DNA from 2 places in the Providencia stuartii genome. Region 1 is predicted to be linked to the other one. Evidence: predicted binding sites of a transcription regulator. Region 1 holds the regulator's gene; the other holds the start of a gene.
What was found. The regulator Fur, encoded in region 1, represses iron uptake genes when iron is present. The targets are predictions, from matches to a motif close to ATAATAATGAGAACNACTATCAA.
Positions count from the first base shown of each region.

Region 2: the regulator Fur is predicted to act here: its motif matches at 2,403-2,425, upstream of exbB (tonB-system energizer ExbB).

Region 1 is NZ_CP119546.1:3,140,003-3,143,735, reverse strand. It holds gene P2E05_RS13985 (beta-N-acetylhexosaminidase) at 1-1,227, shown strand, start outside; gene fur (ferric iron uptake transcriptional regulator) at 1,777-2,226, opposite strand; gene fldA (flavodoxin FldA) at 2,395-2,922, opposite strand; gene ybfE (LexA regulated protein) at 3,068-3,361, opposite strand; gene P2E05_RS13965 (type I secretion system permease/ATPase) at 3,532-3,733, opposite strand, start outside.
Region 2 is NZ_CP119546.1:826,989-830,721, reverse strand. It holds gene P2E05_RS03540 (alpha/beta fold hydrolase) at 1-501, shown strand, start outside; gene exbD (TonB system transport protein ExbD) at 883-1,308, opposite strand; gene exbB (tonB-system energizer ExbB) at 1,314-2,249, opposite strand; gene metC (cystathionine beta-lyase) at 2,610-3,733, shown strand, end outside.

The sequences.
Region 1 (3,733 bases):
GTTGATCCATCGGATACATCAGTAACAACCTCTGTCCAATTCTACGATAAACGCAGTTATTTAAATCCTTGTTTAGATTCCTCTAAAAACTTTGTTAATAAAGTGGTCAGTGAGGTTATGCAAATGCACAAGGAGGCGGGGGTTCCATTAAAAACATGGCACTTTGGTGGTGATGAAGCGAAAAATATTCGTTTAGGTGCGGGTTTCCAAGATAAAGCAGGCAATATCGAACCGGGCAAAGGCATAATCGATAAACAAATAGAAGATAAGCCATGGGCGAAATCGGAAGCGTGTCAGGCATTGATCAAGCGAGGTGATGTGAGTGACTTTGATCATCTCTCCAGCCATTTTGCTAAACAAGTGAGTGAAAGTTTACAGCAAAAAGGGGTGACAACAATGCAAGCTTGGCAGGATGGTTTGAAAGATGCTTCTAGTGCAAACGATTTTGCAACGGATAATGTCAGGGTTAACTTCTGGGATACACTGTATTGGGGAGGATTCGATTCGGCGAATGATTGGGCTAATAAAGGTTATCAAGTGGTCATTTCGAACCCTGACTATGTGTATTTAGATATGCCTTATGAAGTCAATCCAAATGAAAGTGGCTATTACTGGGCGACCCGAGCGAGTGACGAACAAAAAATCTTTTCTTTTGCGCCTGATAATTTACCACAAAATGCGGAAACTTCCGTTGATAGGGATGGTAACTCATTTAGTGCGAAAAGTGATAAGCCATGGCCAGGTGTCTATGGTCTTTCTGGACAACTATGGAGCGAAGCTGTAAGGACGGATGATAAGGCGGAATACATGCTATTTCCTCGCATCCTGCCTTTAGCTGAAAGGGCATGGCATAAAGCGCAATGGGAAAATCAGTACCAAATAGGTCGTGAATATATCGGCGGTAAAACCAATTATGTTTCACAGCAAAAACTGGCAGATGATTGGAGCCGTTTTGCGAGTCTCGTTGGTATGAAAGAGTTACCCCGTCTAGATAGAGCAGGGGTGGCTTATCGTATCCCTGTGCCTGGTGCGAAAATTGAAAATGGCCTTTTACTCGCCAATATCAGTTATCCAGGTTTAGTGATTGAATATGCTTTAGCAGATAGCGACCATTGGCAAACGTATTCAGCACAAAAGCCTCCAAAGGTTAAGGGTAATGTAAAAGTACGAGCCAAAAACCCAGCTGGAACAAGAACAAGTCGTGTAGAAACGGTGGTGCAAAAATAACGAGAGACTATGAGGGTGGTGCCAGAGCGTACCACCTTTTTAAATGCTAGGTTTAACCGCCTATTACAGTACTCGTGTATGTTTAATAGATGATGATTGCCAAGAAATTAACGCTTTCAGCTTCAATAGACACCGCTTTTTTCTATATCCAGACGACATGTATTTTGAGGAGACTCAGTAATCTCGTCATTGGCACTTAGGTGCTTTATCTTTTCTAATACACCTTTCCCTGACAATCGCAGCATCAGGTTCATCGTAAACTGTTAGCTATTTATAGTTAGCTGAGTTTATAGATACAATATAATGATGCGACTGTTTGATTAACGTCTGTTTTGTCATGAGATCGATGATTGGAAAATAGAAGGATGGGAGAGATGATGACTCAGGATGTTTTTCTTGATAAATAAGGCAAGCTGACGCAAGACATGCGTCAGTATTTAGCGATAAACAAAAGAAAACCCCATGTGATTCATGAGGTTTATCAGTATATATAAGGAGCTAAATACGTTCCTTTTTATGAATTATGTTAATGGTTTTTCAACCATTAAATTACTCTTTTGCTTCGTGAGCATCCGCATTTTCGCGGCAATCGCCATCAGCACAGTGACCATATAGGTACAAGCTGTGGTTAGAGAGTTTAATACCATGGCGTGCAGCAATATTGGTCTGACGTTCTTCAATGGATTTATCAGAGAATTCGATAACTTTACCACAATCTAAACAAATCAGATGATCGTGGTGGTGCTGTTGAGTCAGTTCAAAAACGGATTTACCGCCTTCAAAGTTATGACGTGTGACAATGCCAGCATCATCAAATTGGTTCAATACGCGGTATACCGTAGCCAGACCGATCTCTTCGCCCATATCAATGAGTTTTTTATAGAGATCTTCCGCACTGACGTGATGGCACTCAGGCTCCTGAAGTACTTCCAATATCTTTAATCTTGGAAGAGTGACTTTGAGTCCAGCATTCTTCAATGCTTTGTTGTTGTCTGTCATGCGGGTTTGTCCTGTATCTTAAATCATAAATTTAACAATAATGAGACATTTTTAACATAAGCTCAGTTGTCATCGAAACTGATTTACAATTATAGGCATGGAAATAAAAAATAGAAACCATGCTCTGTCTCATTATTATAATAGTTTCATTTTATTTCTATCGTCAGCTTAGCCCAAAATTTCGGCTAGAGACATCTCTTCTGAAATTTGTTGTACCCATGCATCAACGCGTTCTTCAGTCAGCTCAGGCTGGCGGTCTTCATCAATAGCAAGGCCGATAAAGTGATTATCATCTGCCATACCTTTAGACACTTCAAAATGGTAGCCATCTGTAGGCCAATGACCGACAATGACAGCGCCACGTGGTTCAATAATATCGCGAATGGTCCCCATTGCATCACAGAAGTATTCTGCGTAGTCTTCTTGGTCACCACAGCCAAATAGCGCGACAAGTTTGCCATCAAAATCAATTTCTTCGAGGGTTGGGAAAAAGTCATCCCAATCACATTGAGCTTCGCCGTAATACCAAGTTGGGATACCGAGAAGTAGAATATCGAATGCTTCAATATCTTCTTTGCTGCATTTAGCAATATCATGAACTTCCGCGTTCTCACTGCCTAATCTCTTTTGGATCATCTTGGCAATATTTTCTGTATTACCAGTGTCACTACCGAAGAAAATGCCTATGACTGCCATAAAGTGAATAACCTCTTGTTTTTCCAATCTGGTTTGTTCAAGCCAGATAGGGCTAAATTTGAACTAAAATAACGAGAATTTTGGCCCTATTTTGGCGAAAAAGCGTGAATAAATCTGTCGAATTTGTGTGATTTAGAAGAGGAAATCATTCACCAGAAGGCTCGTAGACCAGTGCTAGTTGTGACATCAACATTTCTTCTATTAGCTCACTACGGCTCATGTTTTTTTCATCAGCCAATTGATTCAATATGGCCACTGCATCTTCATTGAGTTTTAATTCGACGCGGCGTAGTCCTTTGACCTTATCACGCTTAAGTTGGTTTCGTTTGTTAATTCTTAATTGTTCATCCCGCGATAGCGGACTTGTTTTAGGTCGCCCAGGCCTGCGTTCCTCAGCGAACAAATCAAGGGTAGTGCGATCAGTTTGTTCTTTTGCCATATTTTTTTAATGCTAAAGGGCGTGTACCAATAATCCAGCGCGCAATGATACCCTAGCTGACTCCCTTGTACCATAGCGTATATGGAGCGAAAGTTATTGATAGTAAAAAAAAGAATGATTTGCTTGAAAAAGCACCAATCTAGATTCTATTGGTGCTAATTAAGCACAATTTACTGGGTCTGCTGCCGCCACAGATGGGCATAAACGCCATTTTTCTGTAGTAAATTTGGGTGGGTATCGATTTCGGCAATTTCGCCATTGCGAATAACACAAATCCTATCGGCATACTGAATCGTGTTTAAGCGATGTGCGATACTGATGACTGTCCTTCCTTTAGTAATAAGTGGCATATTCTTCATGATTGCGGCCTCT
Region 2 (3,733 bases), 2.1 Mb from region 1:
GAACGTACATTATCCCTCTGCGCAATTATGTCATCAACAGGTAACCCAGAACTCCCACAAAGTGAGCCTGATGTCATGCAGATGCTCATTAGCCCAAGTGCCAACCCTCAAGAAAATTTAGACGCTTATTTATCTGGGCAACTGGCATTTTTCCAGCGGGTCAGTTCCTCGATCTGCCCATTCGATGAAAACTATTACCGTGACTATTTGCTACAGGCTCTGAAACGCAACTATTCACCTGAAGGCACTAAACGCCAAATTGTCGCAGTTGCTGTAACTGGCGATCTGCGACCTTATATTCAGCACATTGACACACCAACTTTAGTTATTCATGGCTCTATTGATCCGCTATTTCCGTTAGCTGCTGGCCAAGATATTGCTAATAATATTGCTAATGCAAAACTAGTCATTATTGAGGGTATGGGTCATGAAACGCCCCCTCTACTCAATCCAAAAATTGCGGATCTCATTATTGCTCATTTACATGAGGCAACGAATTAACTATCCAGTGTATAAATAAGGCTCTAACAGAGCCTTATTACCATTCCTCCTTCACCTTATTTCTTATACGGTAGGTAAATAGGGTTGGTAGTTGCTAAGATAAAAAGCGGTGGGTGAGTATCGTGATGTTGGATAAGGACTCGTTGTGAGCTTTAAGCTTAACCGTCATGTGATAGCTGATATGATAAAAACATCATACTGATAGCGCTGCCAGCGGGTTAATAACCCTGTCAGATGCAAGCAGCACGTCAAAAATGACCATTACGCATAATGAAAATCAGTTTATGGTGTTCGCTTGATAGCACAAAGCGGGAAAATCACGTTTTCCCGCTTTGTTAGCAATCTCAGTTCATTGCATTTTGAAGGATGCCTACTCATTGATTATTTAGGAGATGCGGCTTCCATCCCAACTAAACCAATTTTCAGATACCCTGACTGACGTAATGCATTCATCACATCCATCATCGTTTCATAATCAACACTTTTATCCGCTTGGAAGAAGATCGTGGTTTCTTTATTCGCATTCGTTGCGATATCAAGTGATGATGCTAACTGCTCTTTGCTAACAGCTTGGTCACCAATAAATAGTTGGCTATCCGCTTTTACCGTGAGGAATACCGGTTTCTCTGGGCGCGGTTGCGGTTTCGCTGTCGAAGCAGGCAAGTCAACTTTGATATCTACTGTTGCTAGTGGTGCAGCAACCATGAAGATAATCAGCAGGACTAACATAACATCAATAAATGGTGTTACGTTAATCTCGTGCATTTCACCACTATCGTCTTGTTCGTCACCTAAACGCATTGCCATAATCGTTACCTTGCTTTGCTATTTGCCAGATCCAGATCGCGGCCTAAGAGTAGAGCAGCTTGGGCAGCTACATCACCAACTTGGCCACGGTAGTTATTAATCATTCTGGCGAAAATGTTATAAATAACAACCGCTGGAATTGCGGCGATCAAACCGATTGCTGTCGCTAATAGTGCTTCTGCAATCCCTGGAGCAACAACAGCGAGGTTAGTAGTTTGTGAGTGAGCGATACCAATGAAGCTGTTCATGATCCCCCAAACAGTACCAAACAGTCCAACAAAGGGTGAGATGGCCCCTATTGTTGCTAAATAACCATTCCCGCGTCCCATATGGCGGCTAACCGCCGCAATAGAACGCTCAAGGCGGAACCCTGTGCGCTCCTTAATTCCAGCGAGATCCGTGCTTTGAGCTGACAATGTTCTTTCTAGAACCGCTTGCTTAAGCAGGAAAAGTGTTACGCTGTTCGACTTAAAGTCTTTAGCAACACTCATTGCTTCATCTAAAGATTTCACTTCTCTTAACTGTTTTACTTCAGCTTTTAAACGACGACGTGCCGCCAGCAGTTCTATTCCTTTGGAAAAGAATAACGCCCATGTGATAACTGACGCTAATACCAAACCAATCATAACGGTTTTCACAACATTATCGGCGTTTTGGTACATTCCCCAAACTGATAAGTCTTTATCAAAACCACCTTGGTTATCCGTAGTAATTTCAACACTTTCACTCACGGTCGGTGTTGTTGTATTTTCTGCCGTAGCTGGATTTTGTGTTTCCGGTGCATTATTTGCTGGCGTTGAAGACGATGGATTCGTTGTCGCAGGCGCCGCAGCGGCTGGTGTCGTTTGGGCAGACGTTGGGGTTGTTGCTGGTGTGGTTTCAGCACTTGCTGTTCCCATCAGGCCTATCGCCAATAGAATAGAAGCTGTTAGTTTACGCATCAGTTGGCCTTATACTCTCTTTTTCTGTGTTCTATTAATAAATTCGTGCCGATGATTTCACGCTCACCGACTAACCTATAAAAGCGAAATTCACTCGCCCAATTGTTCTCTTTTTTCAAAAGACGGTGCAGATAATATCAAACACAGCGCGAATTGATAGTAATTATCATTACTATTCAATATTTTTTTCGTATTCTTTGTCCTTTCACAAAAAAGCCCTTAATAAGAACAAGACTATTACGCACTGACATGAAAAAAAATCCGATTCAGTCTTTACGCTTGTACATCTTCAACAAAATCATTTAAGTTCAATGAATCTTTTTAGTTTCCTATCGCTCAGTACAAGTTAAAGGACTCAATATGGCAAAGATTAGACCTGAAACACAACTCGTGCATCTAGGCAGAAATCCGACTTATACGCAAAAAGGGGTTAACCCTATTATTCAGCGTACTTCCTCCGTCATCTTCAATACACTTGAAGAAAAGCAGCACGCGACGCGCAATAGGGCAAAATCGGTGCTTTTCTATGGTCGTCGAGGCACACAAACTCACTTTGCCTTCCAAGAAGCTATGACTGAGCTAGAATGTGGTGCAGGTGCCGTGTTGTATCCTTCTGGTGCCGCGGCGATCAACAATGCGATCTTATCCTTTATCTCCTCAGGCGATCACATACTAGTGACGGGTTCTGCTTATGATCCAACACAAAACTTTTGTGATAAGATACTCACTAAATTCAATGTTGATACAGACTATTTCGACCCTATGATCGGGGCGAATATCGCTGAACTCATTCGCCCTAATACACGCATTGTTTTTCTCGAAGCGCCAAGCTCTATTACGATGGAAATCCATGATCTTCCCGCTATCGTGAACGCAGTTCGCCAGAAATCATCGGATATTATTATTATGATTGATAATACTTGGGCTGCTGGCGTATTACTGAAACCGCTTTTGTTAGGCATCGATATCTCAATACAATCCGCCACTAAATACATCAATGGCCATTCTGATGGCATGTTAGGTGTTGCGGTTGCCAATGAACGCTGTATCGATACCTTACGTGAAAACTCCTATTTACTCGGGCAAACTGCTGACCCTGATACGGTGTATATGGCGGGTCGGGGCTTACATACATTAGCCACTCGGCTAAAACAACATGAGGCAAATGGTCTCGCTATCGCTCAGTGGCTAGAACAACAGCCAGAAGTTGATCGTGTTTTCCATCCTGCTCTGCCTTCTTGTCCTGGACACACCTTTTTTGTACGTGATTTTAATGGCAGTAATGGCTTATTCTCTTTTCAATTAAAATCACGTTTATCTCAAGAACAGTTCGAGAGCTTTTTGAATCATCTTAACCATTTTAAGATGGGTTATTCGTGGGGTGGCTATGAATCACTGATTCTCGGATATCAAAAAGAAGATTTACTCGGTATGCGCCAATATGATGTCAATTTCAATGAAGGAACATTGTTCCGTATTCATGT